DNA from 4 places in the Micromonospora sp. BL1 genome. Region 3 is predicted to be linked to each of the others. Evidence: riboswitches for the same ligand, from Rfam matches in the RefSeq annotation. Region 3 holds a riboswitch; each other region holds the start of a gene.
The links. A riboswitch is a leader RNA that binds a small molecule or an ion and turns the genes downstream of it on or off. The one in region 3 is predicted to bind cyclic di-AMP.
Positions count from the first base shown of each region.

Region 1: another riboswitch for cyclic di-AMP. It lies ahead of EAD96_RS30100 (NlpC/P60 family protein); the one in region 3 lies ahead of EAD96_RS12915 (hypothetical protein).
Region 2: another riboswitch for cyclic di-AMP. It lies ahead of EAD96_RS23230 (transglycosylase family protein); the one in region 3 lies ahead of EAD96_RS12915 (hypothetical protein).
Region 4: another riboswitch for cyclic di-AMP. It lies ahead of EAD96_RS30480 (hypothetical protein); the one in region 3 lies ahead of EAD96_RS12915 (hypothetical protein).

Region 1 is NZ_RCVK01000411.1:17,634-24,524, forward strand. Features, by position in the region: gene EAD96_RS30085 (zinc metalloprotease) at 66-1,058, shown strand; gene EAD96_RS30090 (pyridoxamine 5'-phosphate oxidase family protein) at 1,128-1,673, opposite strand; gene dcd (dCTP deaminase) at 1,752-2,330, shown strand; gene EAD96_RS30100 (NlpC/P60 family protein) at 2,394-3,428, opposite strand; cyclic di-AMP (ydaO/yuaA leader) riboswitch at 3,442-3,576, opposite strand; gene EAD96_RS30105 (N-acetylmuramoyl-L-alanine amidase) at 3,815-5,848, shown strand; gene EAD96_RS30110 (C40 family peptidase) at 5,920-6,891, opposite strand, start outside.
Region 2 is NZ_RCVK01000308.1:5,529-13,333, forward strand. Features, by position in the region: gene htpG (molecular chaperone HtpG) at 15-1,907, shown strand; gene EAD96_RS23215 (SDR family oxidoreductase) at 2,415-3,113, opposite strand; gene EAD96_RS23220 (helix-turn-helix domain-containing protein) at 3,147-3,623, opposite strand; gene EAD96_RS23225 (LLM class flavin-dependent oxidoreductase) at 3,671-5,032, opposite strand; cyclic di-AMP (ydaO/yuaA leader) riboswitch at 5,204-5,349, shown strand; gene EAD96_RS23230 (transglycosylase family protein) at 5,348-5,998, shown strand; gene EAD96_RS23235 (YbaB/EbfC family nucleoid-associated protein) at 6,185-6,634, shown strand; gene EAD96_RS23240 (M4 family metallopeptidase) at 6,791-7,805, opposite strand, start outside.
Region 3 is NZ_RCVK01000222.1:19,670-27,474, forward strand. Features, by position in the region: gene EAD96_RS12905 (helix-turn-helix domain-containing protein) at 16-357, opposite strand; gene EAD96_RS12910 (carbonic anhydrase) at 525-1,178, shown strand; gene EAD96_RS12915 (hypothetical protein) at 1,236-2,264, opposite strand; cyclic di-AMP (ydaO/yuaA leader) riboswitch at 2,268-2,399, opposite strand; gene EAD96_RS12920 (YibE/F family protein) at 2,554-3,828, opposite strand; gene EAD96_RS12925 (SHOCT domain-containing protein) at 3,990-4,199, opposite strand; gene EAD96_RS12930 (metal-sensitive transcriptional regulator) at 4,325-4,624, opposite strand; gene EAD96_RS12935 (heavy-metal-associated domain-containing protein) at 4,705-4,911, shown strand; gene EAD96_RS12940 (hypothetical protein) at 4,947-5,918, shown strand; gene EAD96_RS12945 (cation-translocating P-type ATPase) at 5,936-7,805, shown strand, end outside.
Region 4 is NZ_RCVK01000416.1:48,252-56,056, forward strand. Features, by position in the region: gene EAD96_RS30470 (AAA family ATPase) at 1-1,863, shown strand, start outside; gene EAD96_RS30475 (cation diffusion facilitator family transporter) at 1,955-2,869, shown strand; cyclic di-AMP (ydaO/yuaA leader) riboswitch at 3,013-3,143, shown strand; gene EAD96_RS30480 (hypothetical protein) at 3,148-4,221, shown strand; gene EAD96_RS30485 (SRPBCC family protein) at 4,245-4,697, opposite strand; gene EAD96_RS30490 (STAS domain-containing protein) at 4,799-5,158, opposite strand; gene EAD96_RS30495 (hypothetical protein) at 5,579-5,983, shown strand; gene EAD96_RS30500 (BON domain-containing protein) at 6,145-6,819, shown strand; gene EAD96_RS30505 (redoxin domain-containing protein) at 6,879-7,376, shown strand; gene EAD96_RS30510 (thioredoxin domain-containing protein) at 7,373-7,805, shown strand, end outside.

The DNA of each region.
Region 1 (6,891 bases), on a different contig from region 3:
TCTGCCCCACGTTTCCGAACCGGCGTGACACACCCCCTGGCACGCCGTCAGAAAGAGGTGGGCCCATGGGACTCCGTCCCAACCTGCTGACCCGGCGTACCGCCGGTGTCGCGACGTCGACCCTCGCGCTGCTGCTCAGCACCGCCGCCGTCGGCGTCGTCCCCGCTGCTTCGGCCTTCTCGGCCGCCCCGGCCGGCGTCTGCGCCGAGCCGGCCGACGCCCACGCCGACGAGCACGCGAACGCGCGCGTCGCGAAGGGTGGCAACGCCAAGCTGGACCCCAACCACCTGACCGCCCAGCAGGTCCGTGACCGTGAGGCCGACCTCGCCGCGGCGCAGCGCGAGCGGGCCAACTTCCGGACCGGCGCCGTCGCGCCGCTGGCCACCGTGACGATCCCGGTCGTCGTGCACGTCATCCAGGAGAACAGCACCCGGGCCGGTGGCAACATCACCGACTCGATGATCAACCAGCAGATCACCGTGCTGAACCAGTCGTACGCGGGCTCGACCGGCGGCGCCGCCACCGCGTTCGGGTTCCAGCTCACGAAGATCAACCGGGTGACCAACCCGTCGTGGTACCCGATCGTGCAGGGCTCCTCCGCCGAGCGCTCGATGAAGACCTCGCTGCGTGAGGGCGGCAAGAACACGCTGAACATCTATCTCGGCGAGCTGAGCGACAGCCTGCTCGGCTGGGCCACGTTCCCGAAGCGGACGCTGGACAAGATGGACGGCGTGGTCGTGCTCAACGAGTCGCTGCCCGGCGGCACCGCGACCAACTACAACCAGGGTGACACCGGCACCCACGAGGTCGGCCACTGGCTGAACCTCTACCACACCTTCCAGGGCGGCTGCTCCGGCTCGGGCGACAGCGTCTCCGACACCCCGGCCGAGGCGTCCCCGGCGTACCAGTGCCCGACCGGGCGGGACACCTGCTCGACCGCGGGCAAGGACCCGATCACCAACTTCATGGACTACACGTACGACTCCTGCATGTACCAGTTCACCGCCGGCCAGGCGAGCCGCATGCTCACCGCGTGGAACGCCTACCGCGCGGCCTGACCCTCGCACCACGTACCGGTGCCGGCCCTGTCCTCGGACGGGGCCGGCACCGTTTCGTTCCGGGTCGGGTCAGGCGGCCGGGCGGCGGGTGTCGAAGCCGTGCCGGCCGCGCCGGGCCTCCGCGCCCACCGGCTCCCGCCGGGCCGGTTCGGCTCCGCGCGGGTCGAGCCAGACCCGCACCTGCGGCGGGGCGGCGCCGGGCTGGGCCACCGGGTCGCGCCGGGTCAGCATCGCCGCCTCGACCGTGAACTCGAACAGCCGCCAGTCGCCCTGCGGCGACGCGCGGGCGATCCGGGCCAGCCGGGCCACGGTGGCCGGGTCGGTCACCGGCCGGGCGCGGCCCGCGACGTACGCCTCGTCGTCGCTCTCCTCCGGCGGGAACGAGTGCAGCGCGTAGCGGCCGTCGCGTTCGAGGTCGCGGCGCTTCGGCGAGTCGATGACGAAGCACCAGAGGCCGTCGTCGGTGATCACCGGGGAGACGGGATGGACCCGGGGGCCGCCGTCGGCGCGGACCGTGGCGAGGTAGCCGAAGCCCGGCCCGTACTGCTGCATCAGGAGGCGGATCTCGTCGGCGAGGCGGGGCTCGTCGGCGGCGAATTCGGACCAGGAAGCCATGTGGACACTCTATCGAACACGTGTACGAAGATGTAGTGCGACACGCTGGTCACCCGCACCGGTCGCTATGGTGTTCCGATGCTGCTCTCCGACCGCGACCTGGTCTCCGAGATCAAGGCCGGCACGCTCGCGCTGGAGCCCTTCGAGCCCACGCTGGTGCAGCCGTCGAGCATCGACGTACGCCTGGACCGGCTGTTCCGGGTCTTCAACAACCACCTCTACACGCACATCGACCCGTCGATCCAGCAGGACGACCTGACCTCGATGGTGGAGGTGCCGGAGGGGCAGCCGTTCGTGCTGCACCCGGGCGAGTTCGTGCTCGCCTCCACGCTTGAGGTGATCTCGCTGGGCGACCAGCTCGCCGGGCGGCTGGAGGGCAAGTCGAGCCTGGGCCGGCTGGGCCTGCTGACCCACTCGACGGCCGGCTTCATCGACCCGGGGTTCTCCGGCCACGTCACGCTGGAGCTGTCGAACGTGGCGAACCTGCCGATCACGCTCTGGCCGGGCATGAAGATCGGCCAGCTCTGCATCTTCCGGCTCTCCTCGCCGGCCGAGCACCCGTACGGCTCGGCCGTCTACGGCTCGCGTTACCAGGGGCAGCGCGGCCCGACGCCGAGCCGGTCCTGGCAGAGCTGGCGCACCTGGCCGACTCGCTGACACCAACGCCGGGGGCGCCGCGCCGAGGCCCCGCCGTCACCGGCGGAGCCCCGGAGCACGACCTCAGCCGGGACGGCCGTAGCTGTTGATGTCGCCGTCATCGACCCGCTTCATGGTGATGGGCTTGCCGGACTGGGAGGCGTGCACCACCCAGCCGTCGCCCACGTACATCGCCACGTGGTGCAGGTCGCTGTAGTAGAAGACGAGGTCACCGGCGCGCAGCTCGGCCCGGCTGATCCGCTTCGTCACGCCGTGCTGCTGGCGTGCGCTGTGCGGCAGTGAGACGCCGCCCTTGGCCCAGGCCGCCATGGTGAGGCCCGAGCAGTCGAAGTGGTCCGGTCCAGCCGCGCCCCAGACGTAGATCTTGCCGATCTGGGCGCAGGCGAACTTGACCGCCGCACCGGCCGGGCCGCCGGGGTAGCCGGACGGGCACGGCGCCGGGCGCAGCGGGCCGCCGCCACCCTTGCCGTACACCTTGAGCCGCAGCTTCTCCAGCTTGGCGATCTCGGCATCGATCTGCTTCTTCTTCGCCGCGAGCTGGGCCTCGGTACGTGCCAGGCCGGCGATCATCTCGTCCAGCGGCTTCTTCTTCGCCGCCAGTTCGTCGCGCAGCGCGGCGACGGAGCGCACCTGTTCGTGCTGGCGGTGCGCGAAGCGGTCGAGCAGTTCCAGGCCGTTGACCAGGTCACCGGGCGAGCGGCTGCCCAGCAGCGCGTTCACGGTGGAGAGGTTGTCGCCCTTGTAGGCGTCGGCGGCGAGCCCGCCGACCTGGCCGAGTGCGGCGTCCACCCGGGCCTGGAGGGGTGCGATCTGCCGGCCGAGCGCGTCGGCCTGCTTGCGCCGCACGGCGAGCTGCCCGCGTACGGCGTTGACCTGTTCGATGACCGGTTCGAGCTTGTTCCAGTCGCGGTCGATCTGGGCCTCGATCTCGGCGACCGAGGGTTCGGCGTGTGCCGCCGTGGCGCCGCCGGTCAGGACGACGGCGGTGCCGACCAGTGCGGCGAGGGCGGTGGTGAAGCGGGACCAGCGGGAACGCGGCGCGACGAAGGACCGGTCGACCGACCGGTTCGACGACGGCCGCGGGGCATGGAGTGCCACCGGGCGTCCGTACTCCTTCTTCCGTACCGCCTACCGGGTTAGCTGACGGATTCGGGCGGGAAGGGAGCCGCCCTACCGCATCGCTGCGGATTCACCCCAGGTACCTGGTTCCCCGGCTCGCCCGGAGGCGACTCGGCGGTGTCGGACCGTCACCGACCGGGTTGGACGGTGAGACGTGCGGCCGACGATTCACCAGAGTAGGGACCACCGTTATCGATCCGCAACTTCCAGCGCCGTGACACTCCGTACGCGATGCGGTGCCGCGCCCTGCGCGGAGGTGAAATTTTCTTTCAAGGCTGATTACCCACTGGAAAGGTATTGACCCTCACGGGTGTGCGGAGTGAGGGTGGAAACGCAGTGACCCCCATCCCTGTCCAGGAGGTTCGATGCACCTCTCCGCCCCGCCGTCGGGCAGACGGATACTGCTCGCCGCCGCCGTGGCGACAGCCACCGCGCTGGCGACGACCGGCCCGGTGACCGCCGCGCCGGACACGTCCGCGCCCGCGAGCGACCGGCAACAACAATACGCCGCCGCCGCGGCCGAGTACGGCGTGCCGCAGAACGTGCTGCTCGGCGTCTCCTATCTGGAGTCCCGCTGGGACACCCACACCGGGCAGCCCAGCACCAGCGGCGGCTACGGCCCGATGCACCTGACCGACGCCGCGCACATCCTCGCCATGCCGGGCAGCGCCCACGTCGACGAGGACGAGGACCCGCGCGGCGACGACGCCCGCCCGCTCAAGCTCGACCCGGCCACGGCCGCCGCGCCGAAGCGGGAGACCCCGCTGCCGCCCGCCTCGCTCCAGACGCTCGACGCGGCCGCCGCGCTGACCGGGCTCGACGCGGGGACGCTGCGGACCGACCCGGCCGCGAACATCCGCGGTGGCGCGGCGCTGCTGGCGTCGTACCAGAAGGCCGTGGGTGGGCCGGTCGGTGCCGGCACCGACCCGGCGGCCTGGTACGCCGCGGTGGCCCGGTACTCCGGCGCGGACACCTCCGACGCGGCGGCGGCCTTCGCCGACGAGGTGTACGACCAGCTCGGCCAGGGTGCCAGCCGGACCACCGACGACGGCCAGCGGGTCACGCTTCCCGCCACCGCCGCGCAGCCGGACCGTTCCCGCCTGGCCCGCCTCGGCCTGCGCAACGCCGAACGGCCGGACGGGCTGGAGTGCCCGGTCCGGCTGGCCTGCGAGTGGATCCCCGCGCCGTACGAGCAGCTCAGCGACGACCCGGGCGACTACGGCAACCACGACCTGGGCGACCGGCCGAAGCAGCAGAAGATCGAGTACATCGTCATCCACGACACCGAGGGCTACTTCGGCCCGAGCGTCGACCTGGTGAAGCGGGCCGACTACCTGGGCTGGCACTACACGCTGCGCTCGGTGGACGGCTACATCGCCCAGCACATCAAGACCAAGGACGTGGGCTGGCACGCCGGCAACTGGTACGTCAACGCGAAGTCCATCGGCCTGGAGCACGAGGGCTTCGCCGGTCAGGGCACCTGGTACACGGAGGCGATGTACCGCACCTCCGCCAAGCTGGTGCGCCACCTCGCGCTGAAGCTCGGCATCCCGATGGACCGGCAGCACATCATCGGCCACGACAACGTGCCCGGCATCACCGCCGCCAACGTGGGCGGCATGCACTGGGACCCGGGACCGTACTGGGACTGGTCGCACTACTTCGACCTGATGAAGGCGCCGTTCCGCGGCACCGGCACGCCCCGGACCGGCCTGGTCACCATCGACCCGGACTTCGCCACCAACCGGCCCGCGTTCACCGGCTGCAACCAGCAGCCTCCCGGCGTCCCGACGCCCCGGCCGCCGGCCGAGCCGTGCCCGTCGCGCGGTTCCTCGGCCGTGATCCTGCGGACCGCGCCGAGCCCGGACGCCCCGCTCGTCAACGACCTCGGGCTGCGCCCGGACGGCACGCCGGACACCATGTACATCTCCGACCACGGCGCCCGCGCCTCGGCCGGCCAGACGTACGCCCTCGCCGGCCGCCAGGGCGACTGGACGGCGATCTGGTACCTCGGCCAGAAGGCGTGGTTCCTCAACCCGGCCTCCGCGCCGACGGCCAAGTGGGCCACCGGCTTCGTCGTGACGCCGCGGCCCGGCAAGGCCACCATCCCGGTGTACGGGCGGGCCTACCCGGAGCAGGCCGCCTACCCGGACACCATCCCGTACCAGGCCATCTCGCCGCTGCAGTACACGTTCGCCGCCGGCCAGCGGTACGCGGTCGGCGGGGTGCTGCCCGGCGAGTACTACCGGGCGGTCTCGTTCGACGGTTCCGCACCGGGTGACCGGACCGTGGTCCGCGGCGAGAACCGCTACGTGCAGGTCCAGTTCGGTCACCGGATCATGTTCGTGAACCTGGACGACGTGCTGATCCTGCCGTCCCCGGTCGGCGCGCCGCGCTGAACCGTCACCGCACACGGGAAGGCCCCCGGTCCGTGTGGACCGGGGGCCTTCCCGCTGTCAGGGGTTGCGGGTCAGCTGACCCGGACGAAGCCGGCGAGCGGCTGGGTGTTGATGCTCGACACCTGGACCGGTTTGCCGGTACGTGGCGCGTGCACCATCACCCCGTTGCCGAGATAGAGCCCGACATGATGCAGGTCGGAGCCGAAGAACACCAGGTCCCCGGGGCGGGCCTCGGAGCGGGAGACCCTGCGGCCCTCGTTCCACTGGGCACCGGTGAAGTGGGTCAGCGAGATGCCGGCCGCCTTGTACGCGTACTGGGTGAGACCGGAGCAGTCGAACGAGTTCGGGCCGGTGGCGCCCCACACGTACGGGTCACCGACCTGGGCGCACGCCGTCTTGATGGCGGTCCGCGCGGCGCTGCTCACCACGCCGTCGATCTTGGGGCAGCCCGCCGGGCGGATCGAGGTCACCGGGAGCATGGCGGTCAGCCGCTTGATCTCCGAGTCGATCTGCTTCTTCTTCGCCGCGAGGTCGTTCTGCTGCTTGATCTCCAGCGCGATCAGCGCGTCGAGCTTCTCCTTCTGCCGGTTGTACTCGTCGCGCACCTTGAGCACACCGGCGATCTGGCGGCGCTGGTCGTCGGCGATCCGGTCCAGCATGACCAGCTGCTCGGCCAGCGCGCCCGGCTTGCTGTTCACCAGCAGCGCGCCCAGCTCCTGCGACGGGCCCTGGATGTAGTACCGGGCCGCGATGTCGCCGACCTTGTTCATGGCGAGCGTGGAGGCCAGCTCCAGCGGCACCATCTTGTCCTTCAGCGCCTTGGACTTCTTCTGGTTGGTCCGAAGCTGCGAGCGGACCTTGTTGAACTGCTCGATGGTGGGTTCGAGCTGCTCCCACTGCTTGTCGATCTGCGCGTCGATCTCGTCGACCGACGGTGCCGCGTGCGCCGGGGCGGTCAGCATCCCGGCGCCGACCGCGGCGGCCGCGACCAGGGTGACCAGACGGCGTACCACCCGTTGGAACCCGGCCCGCCGGCCGGGTGG
Region 2 (7,805 bases), on a different contig from region 3:
GGAAGGGAGCCGGTGTGAGCGACGGGGTCGAGACGTTGGAGTTCCAGGCCGAGGCCCGTCAGCTGTTGCAGCTGATGGTGCACTCGATCTACTCGAACAAGGACGTCTTCCTGCGCGAACTGATCTCGAACGCGTCCGACGCGCTGGACAAGCTGCGGCTGGAGTCGCTCGTCGACAAGGAACTGTCGGCCGACACCTCCGACCTGCACATCGAGATCGAGGTCGACAAGGACGCCCGTACGCTCACCGTGCGGGACAACGGCATCGGCATGACCCGCGACGAGGTGGTCCGCCTGATCGGCACCATCGCCAAGTCCGGCACCGCCGAACTGCTGCGCAAGCTGCGGGAGTCGTCCGACGCCGCCGCCTCGCAGGAGCTGATCGGCCAGTTCGGAGTCGGTTTCTACGCCACGTTCATGGTCGCCGACAGGGTGACGCTGCTGACCCGCCGCGCCGGGCAGTCCGGCGGCACCCGCTGGGAGTCCACCGGCGAGGGCACGTACTCGATCGAGGAGGTCGGGGACGCACCCCAGGGCACCTCGGTCACGCTGCACCTCAAGCCGGTCGACACTGAGGACAACCTGCACGACTACACCGCCGAGTGGACGATCCGCGAGATCGTCAAGCGCTACTCCGACTTCATCTCGTGGCCGATCCGGATGACTGTCGACAAGCCCGGCGAGGACGGCGCCACCACCCGCGAGGAGCAGACGCTCAACTCGATGAAGGCGCTCTGGGCGCGTTCGCGGGACGAGGTCGACGAGGCCGAGTACAAGGAGTTCTACCGGCACGTCGCGCACGACTGGGCCGACCCGCTGGAAACCGTCCACATGCGCGGCGAGGGCACGTTCGAGTACGAGGCGCTGCTGTTCGTGCCCTCGCACGCCCCGCTCGACCTGTTCTCCCCGCAGGGCCGCCGCGGTGTGCAGCTCTACGTCAAGCGCGTGTTCATCATGGACGACTGCGACGCGCTGATGCCCAACTACCTGCGCTTCGTCAAGGGCGTGGTGGACGCGCACGACCTGTCGCTGAACATCTCCCGGGAGATCCTCCAGCAGGACCGGCAGATCCGCGCGGTGCGTCGCCGGCTGGTCAAGAAGGTGCTCGCCACGCTCAAGGACATGTCCGCCGAGTCGTACCGCACGTTCTGGACCGAGTTCGGCGCGGTGGTCAAGGAGGGTCTGCTGGAGGACCCGGACAACACCGAGACGCTGCTGGAGCTGGTCCGCGCCGCCAGCACCCACGACCCGGCCGAGCCCACCACGCTGCGCGCGTACGTGGAGCGGATGAAGGACGGCCAGACCGAGATCTACTACGCCACCGGCGAGAACCGGGCCACCATCGAGAACTCGCCGCACCTGGAGGCGTTCCGCGCCAAGGGCTACGAGGTGCTGCTCCTCACCGACCCGGTGGACGAGGTGTGGGTCGAGCGCGTCGGCGCGTACGACGGGAAGACGCTGCGCTCGGTCGCCAAGGGACAGGTCGACCTGGAGACCGAGGAGGAGAAGGAGAAGGCCGAGGCGGAGCGCCAGGAGTACGCCGACCTGCTCGCGTTCCTCGGCGGCGCGCTCGCCGACAGCGTCAAGGAGGTGCGTCTGTCCACCCGGCTGACCACGTCGCCGGCCTGCGTGGTGGGCGACGCGCACGACATGACGCCGACGCTGGAGAAGATGTACCGGGCGATGGGCCAGGAGGTGCCGCAGGTCAAGCGGATCCTGGAGCTGAACCCGGCCCACCCGCTGGTCACCGGGCTGCGTAAGGCGCACGGGGAGGGCGGCGACACCGCCGCGCTGACCGAGACCGCCGAGCTGCTGTACGGCATGGCGTTGCTGGCCGAGGGCGGCGAGCTGGCCGACCCGGCCCGGTTCACCCGCATCCTCGCCGACCGCCTGGCCCGCGGCCTGTAGCCCCACCCCGACCCGGTTCGCCCGACCCACCCCGGCGGACTTGCGTGATCCACTCCAGCTCGCCGAAGTGGCGGTATCGGACGGGCTCTGACCCCGCCACTTCGCCGAACTGGTGTTGATCACGCTGGGGTATCCCAGGTGGGGAAGATCGATCCCACCTGGAGGGATGACCGGGGCGGTGAGGGCTTCCGCCCGCATCGGCAGGGCTGCCCGGGTGCGCAGGTGTGGGTCGGGGTGGATGGGGCGGAGCGCCGCGCGGGGGGCACCGGCTGTTGATCGACTGTGCCCGGGCGGTAGTCGTGGCAGCCGCGTGATCGACACCACTGCGCCGAAGTGGCGGCATCCCACGGGCTCTGACCCGGCCACCTCGGCGAGCTGGTGTTGATCACGCTGGGGTGTCCCAGAGTGGGGGAGGCTGGTCCCAGATGGAGGGACCTCGGGCGGTAGTTGTGGCAGCGGAACCGTCTTGCCGAGGTGGCGCCGCCACCTCGGCGAAGACGGGTCGGCTCAGGGGAGTGCGGGGTAGAGCGCGGCCACGCCGCCGGACAGTCCGGCCTGGACCCGGCGGGCGACGTCGTCGGCCAGGATCTCGTAGCTGTCGGACTCGATGCCGTCCGCGGCGAGCCGGGCGACGTCGGCCGGGTCGGCCTTCGGGCCGGGGACGGCGGCGGCCATCTCGGTGTCCATGTAGCCCACGTGCAGGCCCGCGACACGGACGCCCCGGCCGGCCAGCTCGACGCGCAGGGCGTTCGTCATCGACCACTCGGCGGCCTTCGCCGCGCCGTACGCGCCGACGCCGGGGAACGTGAACCAGGACAGCGCCGACAGCACGTTCAGGATCGTGCCGCCGCCGTTGGCCGCGATCCGGGGCGCGAACGCCCGTACCACCGACAGCGTGCCGAGGTAGTGCGTCTCCAGCTCCAGCCGGATCTGCGCGAGGTCGCCGTCGAGCAGGTCGGTGCCGGTGCTCACGCCGGCGTTGTTGACCAGCAGCGTCACGTCACCGGCCCGCTCGGCGGCGGCGGCCACCGACGCTGGGTCGGTGATGTCGAGGCGTACCGGGGTGACGCCGGGCAGGTCCACGGTGTCCGGGTTGCGGGCGCCGGCCCAGACGGTGGCGCCGCGCGCGACGAGTTCGGCGGCCAGGTGCCGGCCGAAGCCGCGGTTGGCGCCGGTGACCAGGGCGGTGCTTCCAGCGATCTTCATGGTCTCGCTCCGAGGTGTGGTGGGGAAGGGAGGTCAGGCGGACAGCAGGCCCGGACCGGGCAGGACGGCCAGTTCGCCGGGCGGTACGTCGTGCCCGGCGTCGCAGCGCAGCCGCGCGTGCACCGGCGCGCCGCACTCGTCGTGGGCCACCCGGACCGCCGGGCCGGCCTCGTCGGCGGCGTACGCGTCGCCCCACTGCCGCAGCGCGACGAGCACCGGGATCAGGTCGCTTCCCTTCGCAGTGAGCACGTACTCGTCGCGGGTGCGCTGCCCGGGCTCGCGGTAGGGACGCCGGTCGAGCAGCCCGTCGGCGACGAGCTGCTTGAGGCGTGCGGCGGCCACCGGCTCGCTGACGCCGACCCGCCGGGCGAAGTCGTCGAAGCGGCGGGTGCCGAACGACGCCTCCCGCAGCAGGAGCAGCGTGGTGCGGTTGCCGACCACCTCGAGCGCCCGGGCGATCGAGCAGTTGGCGGTGGACCAGGAGTCACGCTGCGCAAGGAGGTCCGTCATGGCGTCGACGGTACCCCCCTGACTTAAGGAACCAAAAGTCAGCTACCTCACAGCTGGCCGGGGAAGAAACCGTGCCGGGCCAGCGGCTCGACGATCTGGTGCTCCTCGTACGACAGGTGCGACAGCAACGTGTCGGTGAGCAGGTCCACCGCCTCCTGGAGTCCGGTGAAGTCGCCGGGCCGGCGGACCAGCTCCACGAGTGCCCGGTCCACGCTCTCCACCACGCCGTGGATCACCACGTGCTCCTCCTCCAGGCGGTCCAGCACGGCGGCCAGCCCGGCCTCGGATCGGCGCAGGTGCGGGAAGATCGAGGCGTCCTCCAGCCCGTGGTGCTGGGTGACCATCGTGCAGTAGGCCGCGCAGTACGCCCCGAGCGTCCAGTTGTTCTGCCGCATGGTCATCTCGTTCAGCGCGGCCCGCGCCCGGCCCGGCGTGACCGAGCCCTGCTTGACCTGTTCCAGCAGGTCGCGCACCTGGGCCAGCTCCTGGCGCAGATGGTCGTGCACGTCCACCAGGTGCTGCCCGGCGGCGACCAGCTCCCGCACGGCGGGCGCGACCTCCTGGCCGAAGATCTGGATCGCGCGCGGCTCGTCGCTGCCGAGGATGAACGTGGTGATGCCGTGCTCCAGCGTGAGCCCGGCCAGTTCCTCCACCCACTGCTCCGGCGGCCCGGCCAGGAAACCGGCCGACGAACGGGCGAACGTGCCGGTCACGTTGAGCATGCGGCGGATCGCGGCCGGGTCGCGCCCGGCGGCCTGGGCACCCTCGTCGACGAGCGCGTTCAGGGCGGGCAGCTCGTCGGGGCCCTTCGGCAGGTACGACAGGGACGGCAGCCAGCCGTCCGCGGCGCGGCCCACCAGGCGCAGCATGCGCGGCTTGTACGCGCCGACCCAGATGCCCACCGGGTGCGCCGGCGCCGGCCCGCGCTTGGCACCGACCACCCGGTAGTGCTCGCCGTCGACCCGGATCATGCCGCGCCGGTCGGTGTCCCAGACCTCGCGGATCACCCGGATCGCCTCGTCCAGGGCTTCGACGGCGGCGCCGGGGGACAGGCGCCGCCCGCCGGTCGCCTCGATCGCGTCCCAGAACGCGCCCGCGCCGAGCCCCAGCTCGACCCGGCCGCCGGTGAGCAGGTCCAGGCTGGCGATGCTGCGGGCCAGCACCACCGGCTGGCGCAGCGGCAGGTTGAGTACGTTGCCGGCCAGGCGGATGCGCTCGGTGGCGGCGCCCACGTAGGACATCAGCGTCCAGGTGTCCAGGAAGCCCGGCTGGTACGGGTGGTCCTGGAACGTGACCAGGTCCAGCCCGACCTGCTCGCAGAGCCGGGCGAGCGCCACCACCTGGTCGGGCTGCCCGGCGGCGGGGGTGAGGAAGCCGCCGAAGGTCAGCTCGTGTCCGTGATCGGTCATCCGTCCCGTCCTCCCGTGATCTTGCCTGGCCCTGCCACCGTAGCGCCGCCGCCGGTAGCCCGGCCGGGTGAAGAGCATCACAAGAAGTGGACGATCGTCGCAAAACGCTCCTAGCGTCGGTTTCGTTCGCAGACGCGGACACCGCGGGCCGGAAACGCCAAATCCCGCCGCCGTCCCCGGTAACCGAACCTCGCGCGGGAGCGGGGGAACCACGCGTTCCACGGTGCATCGTCACCTCGGGGTGAAGCCGCCACCGGCGGCCGGGCTCCTCGGCCCGAACCCGACAGCTCACCTCGTCGGCGTGGAGGAATCCACATGGCAACTGAATACTCAGCCCGAAGCCGCCGTACCGCTCTCGGGGCGGTTCTGGCCGGCGCCGCCGTCGGCGCCGCGACCCTCTTCGGCCCGGCCGACCCGGCCAGCGCGGGCGTCAACTGGGACGCGGTCGCGCGCTGCGAGTCAGGCGGCAACTGGAAGATCAACACCGGCAACGGCTACTACGGCGGGCTCCAGTTCTCCCGCGCCACCTGGAACGGCTACGGCGGCAAGAAGTACGCCGCCCGCGCCGACCTGGCCAGCCGCTCCGAGCAGATCGCCGTCGCCGAGAAGGTGCTGCGCGGTCAGGGCATCGGCGCGTGGCCGGTCTGCGGCAGGAAGGGCGGCTCGGCGAACGCCGGGTCGGCCGGGGCCGGCGAGCGGGCCACCACGAAGGCCACTCCGCGCAAGGCCGCCCCGGAGCGGCCGGCCCCGCGCAGGGCCGCGCCGGAGCGGCCCGCGACGAAGGCCGCGCCGCAGCCCACGAGCGGTGCCGGGACGTACGTGGTCCGGCGCGGGGACACCCTGTCGGAGATCGCCGTGGCGCAGCGCGTCGACGGCGGCTGGCGTGCCCTGCACGAGCGCAACCGGGCAGTGGTCGGCGACGACCCGGGCCTGATCTTCCCCGGTCAGCGGCTGCGCCTGCGCTGACAGCGGCCGGAGAACGCCCGGCCGGTCCGTCCGGCCGGGCGTTCACCCGTCCGCGACACGCCGCGTCGCCGGTGTCCGGCCTGCTCGCGGCGCCGGGGCGCGGCCCGCGACAGCCGGTGACCGCGATTCGTCGGAGCCGGTTGCTAGGGTCACGGTGCTCGGCTAAGACGTGAAGAAAGCGCGGAAATGACCAACGACCCGTTCTCGGCGGCCGCGAGCCTCGACGAGCTGCTGACCCGCACGCAGCAGGCGCTCACCGCGATGCGCTCCCGGGCCTCGGCGCACGCCGACGGCGAGCCGGGCGACCTGCTCCGCGCCGAGGGCACGGCCGCCGGCGGGCGGGTCCGCGCGGTCGCCGTCCAGGGTGGCCGGCTGGATTCCGTGACGGTCGACCCGGAGCTGGCCGGCGAGCGCCTCGACGTCCTCTGCGGACACCTCGTCACCGCCGCCAACGCCGCGCTGTCCGAGCTGGACGCCCAGGTCAGCGCGTCGGCGCGGGCCGACGCCGACGCGCTCGCCGCACGGCTCGGCACCATGGGCGACCAGGCCGAGCTGTTCGGCCGCGCGATGCACGAGGCGGCCGCGCGGATCCACCGCGACCGCGGCACCCCGTCCCGGGCCGGCCGCCCGGCCTGACCCGACGGCCGCGTGGCGCCGCGACCCCGCGACGCCCGGCACGGCCCGGCCGGCACGACGAGGCTCTGGCACGACGAGGCTCTGGCACGACGAGGCTCTGGCACGACGAGGCGGCCGGCCGCCGGGAGGACGACGACCGGCCGCGCTACGCCACGGTCAGCTCAGGGTGACCGCGGTGTCGTCGACGACGAAGGACGTCTGCAACGAGCTGTCCTCCACGCCGCTGAACGAGATGGTCGCCGTGGTGCCCGCGAGCGACGAGATGTCGAAGGACCGCTGCACGTAGCCGGTGGCCTTGTTCAGGTTGGAGTAGGTGGCCAGCGTGGTGCTGCCCGCCTTGACGGTGAGCTTGTCGTACGCGGTGCTGGTGGTCGACTCCGCGCTGTCGACGTGCAGCCAGAAGCTCAACGTCGCCCGGCATCCGGCGGGGATCGTCACCGACTGGCTGAGCGTGTCGGTGTGCGACGAGCCGTACCCGTCCAGCCACGCCTTGTACGAGCCGCCGTGTGCGGCCTGGCCGCTGTCGGTGGTGATGACGCCGGACGAGGCGCTCCAGCTCACGTTGCCCGACTCGAAGCCCGGGTTGGCGAGCTTGTTGCCGGAGCAGCCGCCCGACGGCGGAGTGGTCGTGGTGCTCGGCGTGGGCGTCGGGGTGCCGCCGGCACAGGTCGGCTCACCCGACTGGGCCGGTACGCTGACCGCGGTCCACGCCGCCTTCACCGCGTTGAACTCCGTGCAGCCGCTCGGGTAGAGGTTCTTCGCCGCCTGCAACGTCCACACGCGGTACTTCAGGTAGGACGAGGACGACGTCTTCAGCAGCATCGCGTTGTACATGATCTTCATGGCCTTCTGGATGCCCAGGCCGGTCACGCTGCTGCCGTTGCAGGTGGAGCTGGAGGGCTGCCCGTTGGTCGGGCTGCTGCCGTTGGCCAGCAGGTAGAACCAGTGGTTGCCCGGGCCGGCCGCGGCGTGCACCTCGGTCGACGGGATGCTGCTGGAGTAGCAGTTCGGGTCGCCGAGCGCGGACGGGTTGTACATGTTGCGGATCGGGCCGGAGCCGACCAGGTTGATCTTCTCGCCGACCAGGAAGTCCGGCGCGTCGTAGCTGGACGGCTCGTTGGCGAACCACTCGGTGGCCGCGCCGAACGTGTCAGCCACGAACTCCTGCGTG
Region 3 (7,805 bases):
TGGTGCCGGTCCGGGTCACCTGTCGGCGGTGGCGTCCCCGGCCGGCTCGGCGGCGAAGAGGGCCAGCAGGGCGCCGACCTGCTGGTCGGCCTCGGCCGGGTGCCGGAAGCGGCCCTTCGGGTTGATCGTGTACTCGTTGCGCCGTCCCACCCGCGTGCGCCGCAGGTAACCCCCGGCCTCCAGGTCGGCGACGATGGCCTGGGCCGCCCGTTCGGTCACGCCCACCTCGTCGGCCACGTCGCGCAGCCGGGCGGTGGGGTTGCGCGCGATCGCGAGCAGCACGTGGCCGTGGTTGGTGAGGAAGGTCCAGTTACGGCGGCTCCCGTCCTCAACTGGTGTGGTCGCCATGGTGGTCATGCTATGGCCACCGCCGCCACCGGCCGAATCGGCGCGGGCCGAGGGCGGGTGGCAACGGGAAAGTATGAAATGCGTATCACGAATCTTGACGGGCCCCGAGGTGCGTGTGACCGTGGGTCGCGAGGCCGTTCGGCCCGGTAGTTCCCCAGGTAGACGAGGTGAGGGACATGACGCCGAGCACCCCGGAGCAGGCACTGACCGAACTGCGTGCCGGTAACCACCGGTTCGTCACCGGTGCCCCGCAGCATCCGAATCAGGACGCCGGGCACCGCGCGGCTGTCGCCGACGGCCAGCATCCCTTCGCGGTGATCGTCGGCTGCTCCGACTCACGGCTCGCCGCCGAGATCATCTTCGACCGCGGTCTCGGTGACCTCTTCGTGGTGCGTACGGCCGGGCACACCGCCGGGCCGGAGGTGCTCGGCAGCGTCGAGTACGCGGTCACCGTGCTCGGCACGCCGCTCGTGGTGGTGCTCGGGCACGACTCGTGCGGCGCGGTCCAGGCCGCCCGGGAGGGGTTCCGGACCGGGGCCGCCCTGGTCGGGCACCTGGGCGCGGTGGTGGACGCGGTATCGCCCAGCCTGCTGCGCGCCTCCCGCCAGGGCGTCAACGACCTCGACGGCATCATCGACGTGCACATCGCGCAGACCGTCGAGACGCTGCTGGCCCGCTCCGCCGTGCTGGCCGAGCGGGTGGCGGCCGGGCGGTGCACGGTGGTGGGCATGTCGTACCGGCTCGCCGGCGGCGAGGTGCGGACCGTGGCGCAGTCCCCGGCCCCGCTGCCCGCTCCGGCGGCGCCCGCCGACCCGGCGCTGGCCGGCTGAGCCGCCGGGAAGACGAAAAGGGGCCGCCCGAGGGCGGCCCCTTTTACCGTGTCCGGGTCAGAGCAGCGACATGTGGACGTGGTCGGTGTGGTTCGACGGTCCGCTGTACGAACTCCAGCCGGTGGCCGGGAACCAGATCTGCCGGTTCCAGATGACGTAGTAGATGCCCAGCCGGTCGGCGTTGCGGATGAGGAACGCGGCGACCTCGTTGCCGTACCGGCGGGTGTCGTTGTTGTGCCAGGGCGCGAAGCCGCTGTTCTGGAGCGACCAGTCGCACGCCTTGCCCTTGGGGTGCTCCCACGGCCCGCCGGGCCGGTAGCAGCCCACGAAGCGCTTGAAGCCCGCGCGCCGGACCTCCTTGTACGCGTGCAGCGTGCGCGGGGTGACGCAGCCCGACGTGGTGGGGTCGTCCTCGCTGCACGACTCGGCCTTCCAGCCGCCGTCGGCCGTGCGGCCGGGGGCGATCTTGGCGACCGGTGAGGTGGCGGAGACCAGGCCGCCGGTGAAGCCGAGACCGCCGACGAGCTTCAGCGCGCGCTCGGCCTGCACCTTCTCGCGCTCCATCGCGTTCTTCTGCTTCTCCTGCTCGCGCACCTCGGCGTCGAGCGCGATCTTGGCCTGCTCGGCGCGGGTCTTGACCGCGTTGATGGCGGCCAGGCGCTGCGCGTTGAGGAGGTTCAGCTCGTCCAGGGCGTTGACCCGGCGGACGAACGAGTCGGGTGAGTTGCTCTCCAGCAGCATCGCCATGGCGCCCATCCGGCCGGTCCGGTAGGACTGGGCGGCGAGCTGGTTGACCTGCGGGCTGAGCGCGTCGAGTTCGGCCTGTGCCGTCTTCACCTCGGCCGCCAGCCGCCGCTGGCGGTCCTGCGACTTGGCGAGCTTCGCCTTGGCCTGGAGGAAGTTCCGGTTGGCGGCGTCGATCGCCTCGGTGATGAGCGGCGGTTCGCCGTCCTCCTCGTGCCCCGAGGGGGTGCCGGGTGCCGCCGCGGTGGGGGCCGCGGTCGCCGGGGCCGGCCCGGCCAGCACTGCCAGCGAGGTCAGCACGGCCACCACGGGTGTCAGCCAGCGGCGCAGGGGTGCCGTCACAGTGTTCCCTTCCGTCGGCCGCCGACCGGGTTAGCTGACGGGTTCGGGACGGAAGTGGCCCCTACCGCTGTCGCGGATTCACCCCATGTACCTGGTTCCCCGGCTCGCCCGCGGGCGATTGGGCGGCGGCACCGCTGGCGCCGGTGCGCGCCTTCGGCGGTGACCGGCAGCGAGGTTACCTGACAGCACTCCTGAGGATCTACGTCCGGAAGCCGACCAATAGCGAGATTTCGCCGTGGCGCACCGTGACCAGCGTCGCGTTTGAGATCGATGGTCACGCTGCGGAGTGTCACCATGCGGCCTCCGTGCTCTTCCCGCCGCCGAGCGCCTCCAGCGCGTCGTCCCGTCCGGCCGGCGGCCGGGCCGCGGGTGGCGCCGGCTCCGCGCCGCGCGAGCGCCGTCCGGCGGTGGTCACGACCGCGGCCAGTCCGGTCGTCAGCGGTACGGCGGCGATCAGGCCGAGCGTGGCCACCGCGCTGCGGACGATCTCCTGGGCGAGGAACTCGCTCGTGAGGATCTCGCTCACCGGGCGGGAGTCGGCGACCAGCAGGAGCAGCAGCGGCAGCGAGGCGCCCGCGTACGCCAGCACGATGGTGTTGACGGTGGACGCGATGTGCGCCCGGCCGACCCGGGTCGCGGCCCGGTAGAGCTGCCGCCGGGACAGGCCGGGGTTGGCGTGCGCCAGTTCGGTGACGGTGGCCGCCTGGGTGACCGTGACGTCGTCCAGCACGCCCAGCGAGCCGATGATGATGCCGGCCAGCAGCAGGCCGTGCAGGTCCACGTCGCCCTGGAACATGGACAGCGTGGTGGCGTCCTCGCTGCCGAATCCGGTCAGGTGGGTGGCGGACGTGGCGAGCAGGCCGAGCACGCCGGTGACCACCAGGCTGCCGAGCGTGCCGAGCACCGCCACCGACGTCTGCGCGGTGACGCCGTGGGTCAGGTAGAGCACCACGAACATGATCAACGCGGCGCCCACGATCGCCACCAGCAGCGGAGGCTGACCGGCGCCGATGCCCGGCAGCACGAAGCCGAGCAGGATGGCGAAGCTGGCCACCAGGCCGCCGAGCGCGGCGAGACCGCGCCAGCGGCCGAACGCCACGATCGCGGCGGCGAAGAGCACCATCAGCCAGATCAGTGGCGTGCCGCGCTGGTGTTCGGCGATGTTGTAGGACTTCACCGCCGGGTCGGCCGGGTCGGTCAGCTCGACCAGGACGACCTCGTCGCCGACCGCGACCCGGGGTGCGCCCGGCCCGGCCGGGATCGGTGTCTCGACCTGCCGGCCCGCGTCCGGGCCCTGCTCGACGGTCGCCGTCACCGTGCCGCAGGGGCCACCTGCGCCGTCCGGGGACTCCGGGGTCGGCGGGCAGGGTTCGGTGACCACCCGGGTCACGGTGCCGTGGTAGCGGGGGACGTCCGCGCCGCCGACCGGCTCCCGGTCCTGCCGGGGCCAGAGCACCAGCGCCGCGATCACGGTGATCACGAACAGCGGCACCACCACGGCGACGAGCAGCCGTCGTACGCCCGGCGGCGCGGCGGGTGCGGGGTGGGTGTGGTCGGCACCCATGGCGTCTCTCCCAACGGTCGCGGCGACGCCTGGTCCGCCGGACCGGTCTGGTCACCCGGCCGGCGTGGACGTGTCGACCACGTCCGGGTCGTCGCCCGGCCATGGTAGGCAACCCGGCCGGGCGCTTCCGGGCACCGTGACCGTGACGCGCTCCGCGCGGATCAGCCCAGGCCGGCCCGGCGTCGCCGGTACTCGTCCTCGTCGATCTCGCCGCGGGCGTACCGCTCGTCCAGGATGCGCCTGGCCGTCGTCGGGCCCAGGTACTGCGGGCCGGTCCACCGCACGGCCGCCCAGACGAGCCCCGCCAGCACCGCGAGCACCAGCAGGGACCAGATCCACATCCAGCCCATCATCGGGCTCTGCCACATCATCGGGCCGCCCTCCGTCCGTCGCCGCGGGTCCGCCGGGCCGGCCTGCCCGCCACTTCGACGGTACGACCGGCACGACCGCGTCGGCGCGGGTCGATGTGCCCCGCTACGAGGGCCGGAGGTCCCGCTCAGCCGCGCTTCATCAGGCGGCCGACGGCGGCCATCATCTCGGTCGCCATCTCGTCGGCCCGGCCCTCGGCGGCGCCCTCGTGCATGCAGTGCCGGGCGTGGCCGTCGAGCAGGCCCAGGCCGACCTTGTCCAGCGCCGCCTGGATGGCCGAGATCTGGGTCAGCACGTCGATGCAGTATCGGTCGTCCTCGACCATCTTCTCGATGCCACGGACCTGGCCCTCGATCCGGCGGAGCCGGGCGAGGAGTTGGTCCTTGCTGGCGGTGTAGCCCCGGGTCGGGCTGGACGGCGCGGTCATGAAACCGAGGATAGCGTACCCCTCGGGGGTATGCTAACGTTCCGAACGTACCCCTGGGGGGTATCAGATCGGAGGGCGAGATGGAGACCACCTACCAGGTGAGCGGCATGACCTGCGGGCACTGCGTCAACTCGGTGAGCACCGAGCTGAGCGCACTGCCGGGCGTCACCGACGTCCAGGTCGACCTGGCCAGCGGCCGGGTCACCGTCACCAGTCAGAACCCGCTGGACGCGGACGCGGTCCGCGCGGCGGTCGACGAGGCCGGCTACGACCTCGTCGGTGCGTGACGGGTCCGACGACCCGTAGAAACCGAGGAGACACCATGAACACGGCGACGAAGCTCAGCGGCTTCGCCCTCGGCCTCGTGGCGGTGTTCGGCGCGGCGTACGGGATCGGCAACCTGGCCGATCCCGTCGCCCCGGCCGCCGAGACCCGCCACGACGACAGCGACAGCGACCACGGGGCCGGCGACACCGGCCACGGTGACGAGAGCGGCGCCTCCGCGCACCTGCCCGGCGGGCTGCTCGTCTCCGAACGCGGCTACACGTTCCAGCCCGCCACCGCCCCGGCCGGGCAGTTCGCCTTCCGGATCACCGGCCCGGACGGCGCGCCGGTCACCCGCTTCGAGGTGGCCCACGACAAGCGCATGCACCTGATCGTCGCCCGCCGGGACCTGTCCGGGTTCCGGCACGTCCACCCGGAGATGACCGGCGACGGCACCTGGCGGGTCGCCTCGCCGCTCGGAGGCCCCGGCGTCTGGCGGGCCTTCGCCGACTTCACCCCCGAGGGCGGCGAGCCGCTGACCCTCGGCCTGGACGTCACGGTCCCCGGCGAGCTGACCGCCAGGCCGCTGCCGGCGCCGGTGACCAGCACCACAGTCGACGGCTACACCGTCACCCTGGCCGGAACGCCGGAGCCGGGCCGCACCAGCCGGCTCACGCTCTCCGTCAGCCGCGACGGGCGGCCGGTCACCGACCTTCAGCCCTACCTCGGCGCGTACGGGCACCTGGTGGCGCTGCGGCAGGGCGACCTGGCGTACCTGCACGTGCACCCGGAGGGGATGCCCGGCGACGGGCGCACCCCCGCCGGTCCGGCGATCACGTTCGCGGCCGAGGTGCCCTCCGCCGGGGCGTACCGTCTCTACCTGGACTTCCGGCACGGCGACGCGGTGCACACCGCCGAGTTCACCGTCCTGGCCGGCGACCGGACCGCGCCCGCGCCCGCCGCGCCGGCATCCACCACCGCACCGACCCCGGACGCCGGACACGGCACCCCGGGGCACGGGCACAGTTGAGCGCCGGAGGTGCCGCGATGACTGCCACGGGAAAGGCGCTGCCCACCGCGCCGAACCTGATCGAACTGGCGATCGGCGGGATGACCTGCGCGTCCTGCGCCGCCCGGATCGAGAAGAAGCTCAACCGGATGGACGGCGTCGAGGCGACCGTGAACTACGCCACCGAGAAGGCCACCGTCCGGTACGCCGACGACATCGCGCCGGCCGACCTGATCGCCACCGTCGAGAAGACCGGCTACACCGCAGTGGTGCCGCCGCCGCCCGAGCAGGCGGACGCCGCCACGGCCGGGGAGCCGGTGGACGAGCTGCGCACGGCGCGTACGCGGCTCTGGGTCTCCGCCGTGCTCACCCTGCCGGTGATCGTGCTCGCCATGGTTCCGGCCTGGCAGTTCGACTACTGGCAATGGGCCTCGCTCACCCTGGCCGCCCCGGTGGTGGTCTGGGGCGGGCTGCCGTTCCACCGCGCCGCGCTGGTCAACCTGCGGCACGGCGCCGCGACCATGGACACGCTCGTCTCGCTCGGCACGCTGGCCGCGTTCGGCTGGTCGCTCTGGGCCCTGTTCCTCGGCACCGCCGGCATGCCCGGGATGACGCACGCGTTCAGCTTCGCCATTACCCGCGGCGACGGAGCCGGCAACATCTACCTGGAGGCCGCCGCCGGGGTGACCGTGTTCATCCTGGCCGGGCGGTATTTCGAGGCCCGCTCCAAGCGCACCGCCGGGTCGGCGCTGCGCGCCCTGCTCGAACTCGGCGCCAAGGACGTGGCGGTGCTGCGCGACGGGCAGGAGACCCGGATCCCGGTCGGCCGGCTCGCGGTCGGTGACCGGTTCGTGGTCCGGCCCGGCGAGAAGGTCGCCACCGACGGCGTGGTCGAGGAGGGCACGTCGGCGGTCGACGCCAGCATGCTCACCGGCGAGTCCGTGCCGGTCGAGGTGGGGCCCGGCGACGCCGTGGTCGGCGCGACTGTGAACGCCGGCGGCCGGCTGGTGGTCCGGGCCACCCGGATCGGCGGCGACACGCAGCTCGCCCAGATGGCGCGGCTGGTGGAGCAGGCGCAGACCGGCAAGGCGGCGGTGCAGCGGCTCGCCGACCGGATCTCCGGCGTGTTCGTGCCGATCGTGATCGCGCTGGCCGCCGGCACGCTCGGCTGGTGGCTCGGCACCGGCTCCGGGCCGACCGCCGCGTTCACCGCCGCGGTGGCCGTACTGATCATCGCCTGCCCGTGCGCGCTCGGCCTGGCCACGCCGACCGCGCTGCTCGTCGGCACCGGGCGCGGCGCGCAGCTCGGTGTGCTGATCAAGGGGCCGGAGGTGCTGGAGTCCACCCGCCGGGTCGACACAGTGGTGCTGGACAAGACCGGCACCGTCACCACCGGCCGGATGGCGCTGGCCGAGGTGCTGCCGGCCGACGGAGAGGACGCCGCCGAGCTGCTCCGGGTGGCCGGCGCGCTGGAGGCCGCCTCCGAGCACCCGATCGCGCGCGCCGTCGCCGAGGCTGCGGCCGAGGCCGGGGCACTGCCGCCGGTCGGCGAGTTCGCCAACGCCGAAGGGCTGGGCGTGACCGGCACCGTCGACGGCCGGACCGTGGTGGTCGGCCGGGCCCGGCTGCTGCGGGAGCGGGGTCTCGACGTACCCGAGGAGGTCGTGCGGGCCGCGACCGGCGCGGAGGCCGCCGGGCGGACGGCGATCCTGGCCGGCTGGGACGGGCGGGCCCGCGGTGTGCTCGCGGTGGCCGACGCGGTGAAGCCGACCAGCCGGGCGGCGGTCGCCCGGCTGCGTGAGCTGGGCCTGAAGCCGGTGCTGCTCACCGGCGACAACACCACTGTGGCGAAGGCGGTGGCGGCCGAGGTCGGCATCGACGAGGTGATCGCGGAGGTGCTGCCCGCCG
Region 4 (7,805 bases), on a different contig from region 3:
CAGGTGCTGCACGTCGGCCGCCTCGGTGTGCGGGGCGTGGACGCGGAGACGCTGGTGGTGGACTGGCGGGCACCCGCCGCCGCCGCGTTCTACCAGGCCACGCCCGCCGAGCCGCGCGGCGTGGTGCGCCGGCGCACGATCCAGTCCGCCTCGGAGAAGGTCACCCGGATCGAGGACGACCTGCTGGACCCGGAGGCCGCGCCGCCGGACATGGCGGTGGTCGGTGACGGGGCGCTGCTGGCCACGCTGTCCCGGGCCACCGGCCGGGGCATGCGGGACATCGTCGCCACCATCCAGCGCGAGCAGGACGAGGCGATCCGCTCCCCCGGCAACGGCGTCACGATCGTCTCCGGCGGCCCGGGCACCGGCAAGACGGCGGTGGCACTACACCGGGCCGCATACCTGCTCTACTCCGACCGGGCGCGGTACGCCGGCGGCGGCATCCTGGTGGTCGGCCCGTCCGGCGTGTTCGTCGAGTACATCGCCTCGGTGCTGCCCTCGCTGGGCGAGGAGACCGCCACGCTGCACTCGCTCGGCTCGCTGTTCCCCGGCCTGTCCGCGTCCCGGACCGACCCGCCGGACGTGGCGGCGGTGAAGGGATCGCTGCGGATGCGCCGGGTGCTGGAACGCGCGGTACGCGACGCGGTGCCGGACTCCCCCGCCGAGCTGCGCCTGCTCTACCGGGGCGAGCTGCTGCGCCTGGAGCGCCCCGCGCTGGACGCGATCCGGGACCGGACGCTGGCCCGGGGCGCGCGCCGCAACGAGGTGCGCCGGGCGGCGTTCGACGCGGTGCTCGCCGCGCTCTACGCGCAGGCCCGCACGCTGCGTGTGGGCCGGTTGCCGGAGCAGCCCGCGTTCGAGGACGAGATCATCGAGCGGCCGGAGTTCCGCGAGTTCCTCAAGGCGTGGTGGCCCCGGCTGCACCCGCGGCACGTGCTGGACTGGCTGGCCCGCCCGGACCGGCTGCGCCGCTACGCCGGGGGGATCCTGTCCTCGGCGGAGATCCGGTTGCTCGGCGACGCGTACCGGAGCCTCGCGACCGAGGGGCTGACGGTGGCCGACATCGCGCTGCTGGACGAGTTGGACGCGCTGCTCGGCAAGCCGGTGCAGCGGGCCCGGCCCAAGCGCGACCCGTACCAGCTCGCCGGTGGCGTGCGCGAGCTGAGCACGTACGCCGACCGGCAGCGTGCCGCCCGCGCGGCGGCGCGGGAGCGTCCGGACGACTACCGCGACTACGCGCACGTGGTGGTGGACGAGTCGCAGGACGTCTCGCCGATGCAGTGGCGGATGGTCGGCCGGCGCGGGCGGCTGGCGTCCTGGACCGTGGTCGGCGACCCGGCGCAGACCGCCTGGACCGGCGACCCGCAGGAGCTGGACCGGGCCCGTGACCAGGCGCTGGGCCGGCGCAAGCGGCACCGCTACGAGCTGACCACCAACTACCGCAACTCGGCGGAGATCTTCGCGGTGGCGGCGGCGGAGATCCGCCGCCTCTACCCGGACCTGCCGCTGCCCGCCGCGGTCCGGTCCACGGGTGTGCCGCCGGTCGAGCGCACGGTGCCCGCCGCCGACCTGCCGGCGGCCACCGTCGAGGCGGCCGAGGCGCTGCTCGCGCAGGTGGAGGGCACCGTCGGCGTGATCACGCCGGTGCCGCGCCGGGACGAGGTGGCGGGCTGGCTGGGCGGGCTCGGCGCGGGCCGCCTCCAGGTCGTCACCAGCCTTCAGGCCAAGGGCATGGAGTACGACGGCGTGGTGCTGGTGGCGCCGGGTGAGATCCGGGCCGATCCCGGCTCGGGCGTCCGCACGCTCTACGTGGCGCTGTCCCGGGCGACCCAGCGCCTCACCACGCTCGACCCGGTGGGGTGACCGGCCCCGCCGCCACCCACAGTTCACTTGCATACATAGCGATGTGAACATACATTGGGCCGGGCCGGTACGCGGCAGGGAGGGTGTTGGCGTGGGCGCAGGTCATGACCACAGCGGTGCGGTGGCCAACGCGGCACACCGCCACCGGGGCCGCCTCTGGGCCGCGTTCGCGCTGCTCGCCGCCCTGATGGTGGTCGAGGCGGTGGCCGCCTTCACCACCGGCTCGCTGGCGCTGCTCTCCGACGCCGGGCACATGTTCACCGACGTCCTCGGCATCGGCATGGCCCTCGCGGCGATCACCGCCACCCGCCGGGCCGGCACCGACCCGCAGCGCACGTTCGGGCTCTACCGGCTGGAGGTGCTCGCCGCCCTCGCCAACGCCGTGCTGCTCGGCGCCGTCGCCATCTACGTCCTGGTCGAGGCGGTACGCCGCTTCGGCGAGCCGCCGGAGGTGCTGGCCGGCCCGATGCTGGTGGTGGCGGTGCTCGGCCTGCTCGCCAACATCGTCGCGTTCGCGCTGCTGCGCGCCGGGTCGAAGGAGAGCATCAACCTGCGCGGGGCGTACCTGGAGGTGCTCGGCGACCTGCTCGGCTCGCTCGGCGTGATCGCCGCCGCCCTGGTCATCGCGGTGACCGACTGGTGGTGGGCGGACCCGCTGGTCGCCGTCGGGATCGGCCTGTTCATCCTGCCGCGCACCTGGCGGCTCGGCCGGGCCGCGCTGCGCATCCTGGTGCAGGCCGCGCCGGAACACCTCCAGGTGACCGCCGTGCACGACCGGCTGGCCGCCGTACCCGGCGTGGCCGAGGTGCACGACCTGCACGTCTGGACGCTCACCTCGGGCATGGAGGTGGCCTCGGCGCACCTGACCACCGACCCGGGCGTGGACCCGGCCGGCGTGCTGGCCGCCGCGCGGGCCGCCCTGCACGAGGACTTCTCCATCGATCACGCCACGTTGCAGGTCGAACCCGGAGCGTCGGCCGGAGTGTGCGGACAGACCGAGTGGTGATTAGGACACACTTAAATCACTGTGGCTAATGTAGTCTTATGCCGGTTTTGCCCCGCCTAGTGGCACTGCTCCACGGAGCCGTGCCCGGGCAGCGCCGGTAGTCTCGGTCGCGGCCGCACCCGCGGGCGCCACCGGCCCCGGTGGGGCGGCCGTCGCCTAATCGTCCGCAGGGACGAGCCGGGGAACCACGTACGTGGGGTGCATCCGCGTCAGCGGTAGGGATCTTCCGTCCCGAACCCGTCAGCTAACCCGGTCGGCGCTGACGGAAGGACGTGTGAATGCCCCCAGTGGCACCTGTACGACGGACGGCCGCCCGGTTGGCGGCCCTGCTCGTCGCGACGCTGACCCTCGGCGTCGCGACCGTTCCGGCCTCCCCCGCCTCGGCGGCACCCGCGACCGGCCTGCTCGCCGCCGCGCCCGGCGACGACGAGGGCGGCACGCCCGAACTGCGCGCCCAGCTCGACGCGGCCAGCAAGGGCTGGCTGGAGGCGAAGGCCGCGCTCAACCGGTCGGTGAACCGGCAGAAGCAACTCAACGAACAACTCAAGACGGTCGGCGCCGAACTGGCCGTTCGGGACGCCAAGGTCGGCGAGATCGCCGCCGTGGCGTACCGCAACGGCCGCCTCGGCACCGCCGGGGCGCTGCTCGGCAGCAGCAGCCCGGAGGGCTTCATGGACCGGGCCGCCGCGCTGGAGCAGGTCGCCGCGCACGAGGACCGCACGCTGCGCGACCTGATCGCGACCCGTGACGAGGCCACCCGCACCCGCACCGAGCTCGACGGCGAGATCCGCGAGCAGCGCAAGCAGGTGGCGGTGATGGGCAAGCGCAAGGAGCAGGCCGAGCGTGCCCTCGAGGTGGCGAACGACCGGGCCTCGCGCAGCAGCAGCGGCGGTGGCAGCGTCCAGGGCACCTCCAGCAAGAACGCGAAGCCCGCGCCGCGCAACTCGGACGGCTCCTGGCCGTCGGAGTCGTGCAGCGTCAACGACCCGACCCCGGCGAACGGCTGCATCACCCCACGCACGCTGCACGCGCTGCAACAGGCCAAGGCGGCGGGCTTCACCCGGTACGTCTCCTGCCACCGGCCCAGCGGCTCGGGTGAGCACCCGAAGGGGCGCGCCTGCGACTTCGCCGCGCAGAAGAGCGGCTTCGGCGGCGTGGCCACCGGCGGCGACCGGACGTACGGCAACAACCTGGCCGCGTACTTCGTGCGCAACGCCGACCCGCTCGCCGTGCTCTACGTGATCTGGTTCAAGCAGATCTGGCTGCCCAGCAGCGGGTGGAAGTCGTACAGCGGCGGCAACGGCGACCCGTCCAGCGACCACACCAACCACGTGCACCTGTCGGTGTACTGAGCGCGCCCTGGAGGGCGGCCGGATCAGGCCGGCCGGCCCTCCAGGGTCGCTCCGAGACGCGCCGCCAGGCCCAGGTGAGCCGCCCGGGCCTGGCGGAACGCGTACCCGAACAGCGGTGCCGGTGCGGTGAGCGTGATCTCCACGTCGATGCGTACCGTGCCGTCGGGCTCGTCGCGCAGGCGGGTGTGGTTGCGTACCGTCGTCGCGGGCTGCTGCCGCGCCACGGTGACCACCTCGTCCTCGCCGGCGATCAACACGTCCGCCTGGTACGTGACCGGGAAGTGCAGCGGGCCGAGTTGCAGCCGGTCGGTGATCGCGTAGCTGGCCAGCGCGCCCGGCCGGGCCGGCAGCTTCCGGACCCGGACGATCAGCGGATGCAGCTCGCCCTGGCGACTCAGGTCACCCAGTAGCGCCACCGCCTCGGCCCGGGTGCACCGGGCCTGCACGGTGTAGCTGAAGCTGTCGCTGCTCTGCAAGCGGGCCCCCTCGCCGTCGTGCGTCGCGACGATCGTCCCGTACCGACGCCGGACTGGCAACGGGTAGAAGGTCCCCTGGCAGCAGGGGGTGTGAACGGCGCTCAGGCGCCGGGCAGCACCTCGGGGGTGTCGTCGGCGAACCACGGCTCGGGCGCGCCGAACAGGCCGAGCAGGCCGGTCACCCAGAGCTGCCGGTGCACGAACCGGCTCGGCTCGGTGACCACCAGCTTGACGCCGCTGACCTCGCAGGTCTGGAAGCCCGCGACCATGGCGCTGATGCCGACCGAGTCGATGAACGTGACGAGCCGCATGTTCAGCTCGATCCGCGAGGGGCGGCCCTTCGCGAGCACTTCGGCGATCGCTTCCCGCACCTCGTACGCGGTGTCGACGTCGATCTCCCCACGGGGCGCGATCTGGACGACACCACCCGGCCGCACCGACTTCACGATCGACAGGCTCACGCGAGCACCTCCACTCGCCCATGACGGGCGCCTCATCAGTACGCGGGCCGCGACCGAGCGTATTCCTCCGACGGCCCGGTCGCCACCCCCCGGGATGAGCAATTCGCGAACTGGGCACACCTGGGCGTACCCAATCCGGACCTCCGGGTTCCAGTTTCCCCTTCAGGGCGGGCCGCGGCCAACCCTGCGGCCGGGCGGGCCCGGCCGATCCGCCGACCAGGGTAGCGGGCGCACGCACGTCCCGTGGGCACCGGTCCGGCGCGTTCGGGTGGTTCGTCCCGTTCGCTGCCCGGGCCGCCCGTGACCCGGACATGGTTTGCCAGGCGTGCCGGTGGGGCACTGCCCGAGACAGTGAACCCGCCGGATGGACACCGGAGTCCGAAGTGGCCGCCGGCCTTCGGCACCCGAGGAGGTAGAACGATGTTCGGATCCAACCTGCTGGACCGCCGGGGCAAGGCCGAGCGGGTCGCCGACCAGGCGTGGCAGCACCTGCTCTCCGCCGCCGGTTCCGCCGGTGACAGCGTGCGCGACGCCACCCGTACCGCCCGCCGCAGCTCCTCCGGCCTGGCCGACGACGCCACCGACCTGGTCGGCAGCGCCGCCGAGGAGGCACGCCGCCGGGCCGGTCTCGCGTTCGACGCGCTCGCCGGCCGCCGGCCCGCGCTGCCCTGGACGCTGCTGATCGCGGCGGCGCTCGCCGGCGCGGCGATCGGCTGGGCCGCCGGGACCGCGGCGCGCGCCGCCGGCAGCCGGGACCGCGCCGCGGACGAGATCGAGTTCGTGGACGTGGACCGGCCGAACTCCCCGGCCGGCCTGGACGGCTGACCCGCACAGTACGACGCGACGACGGCCGCTCCCGGGGCTCCCGGGAGCGGCCGTCGTGCTGCCTCACCCGGACCGGGCGAGGGCGGCTCACCCGGGACACGCGCAGGATCGCGGGTGCGGGACCACGTGCCCGCGCCGCGATCGACGGGAGGGAGAGCCGGATGGCCACCGACACGGTCACGCGTACCGACCGGGACATCCAGACCGCCGTGCTCGACGAGCTGACCTGGGAGCCGCGGGTCGGCCCGGACGAGATCGGGGTGACCGTCACCGAGGGCGTGGTGACGCTCACCGGCCGGGTGGACAGCTACGCCAAGAAGTGGGCCGCCGAGCGGGCCGCGCACCGGGTCACCCGGGTCCGTGCGGTCGCCAACGACCTCGCCGTCCGGATCGACACCGCGGCCGGGCGGGAGGACCCGGAGATCGCCGTCGCGGCCGTACGGGCGCTGGAGTGGGACGCGTTCGTGCCGATCGAGGCGTTGCAGGTGACCGTGGCCGACGGCTGGGTCACGCTGCACGGCGAGGTCGAGTGGGAGTACCAGCGGCGGGCCGCCGAACGCTCGGTCGCCCGGCTCACCGGCGTACGCGGGGTGAGCAACGGCATCGCCGTGCGCCCGGCGGTGCACGCCGACGGCCGCGACCTGGCCGAGCGGATCGTGGACGCGCTGGCCCGCAACCGCGCCACCGAGGCCGAGGAGGTCGACGTGCGGGTGCACGGCGACACGGTGCTGCTGGACGGGCAGGTCCACTCGGCCGGCGAGCGCGAGGAGATCGAGCGGGTGGTGTGGAACGCCCCCGGCATCCGGGAGGTGCACAACCACCTCGTCGTGCGCTGACCGGAACCACCCCGCCCGGGTGAGCCCGCCTCACCCGGGTCGCGGCCATGGTGGGAGGCATGAGTGATCCGAACGGGCTGATCACACCCGGGCAGACCGCGCCCGGGTTCACGCTGCCGGCGGCGCCGGACGGGCGCGAGGTGGGCCCCGGGCAGTTCCGGGGCCGTCCCGTGGTGCTCGCCTTCTACCCGGCGGACTGGTCACCGGTCTGCGGCGAGCAGATGACCCTGTACCAGGCCGCCCTGCCCGAGCTGGAGCGGTACGACGCGGTGCTGCTGGGCATCTCGGTGGACAGCGTCGACTCGCACCGGGCCTTCGCCGAGAGCCGGGGCATCCGGTTCCCGCTGCTCGCCGACTTCGAGCCCAAGGGTGAGGTGTCGCGCCGGTACGGCGCGTACGCGCCGAACGGGCAGTCGGAGCGGGCACTCGTGGTGGTCGCCCCGGACGGCCGGGTGGCCTGGAGCCACCTGTCCCCGCCCGAGGTGAACCCGGGCGTGGACGGGATCCTCGACGCGCTCGAGAGCCTGGACTCGGATCGGCGGGTGAGTGCCGGATGACCACGCCCCTTCAGGTCACCACCGCACGGCTGCGGATCCCGGTGACCGAACGCGACCATGTCCGCGGGCCGGTGGACGCGCCGGTCACGATCGTCGAGTACGGCGACTTCCAGTGCCGGTTCTGCGGTGCCGCGTACCCGAACCTGACCGAGGTGCTGCGCCAGCGGGCCGACACGGTGCGGCTGGCGTACCGGCACTTCCCGATCACCAACGTCCACCCGTACGCGGAGAGCGCCGCGGAGACCGCCGAGGCCGCCGCCGCCCGGGGCCGGTTCTGGGAGATGTACGACTGGCTCTACCAGCACCAGGACCAGCTCGACCCGGTGCACCTGTCGCTGGGCGTCGAGCAGATCGGCCTGTCGCCGGAGGAGATCGCCGGGGAGGTCGGCCGGCAGGAGTACGCCGACCGGGTCCGGCAGGACTTCGTCG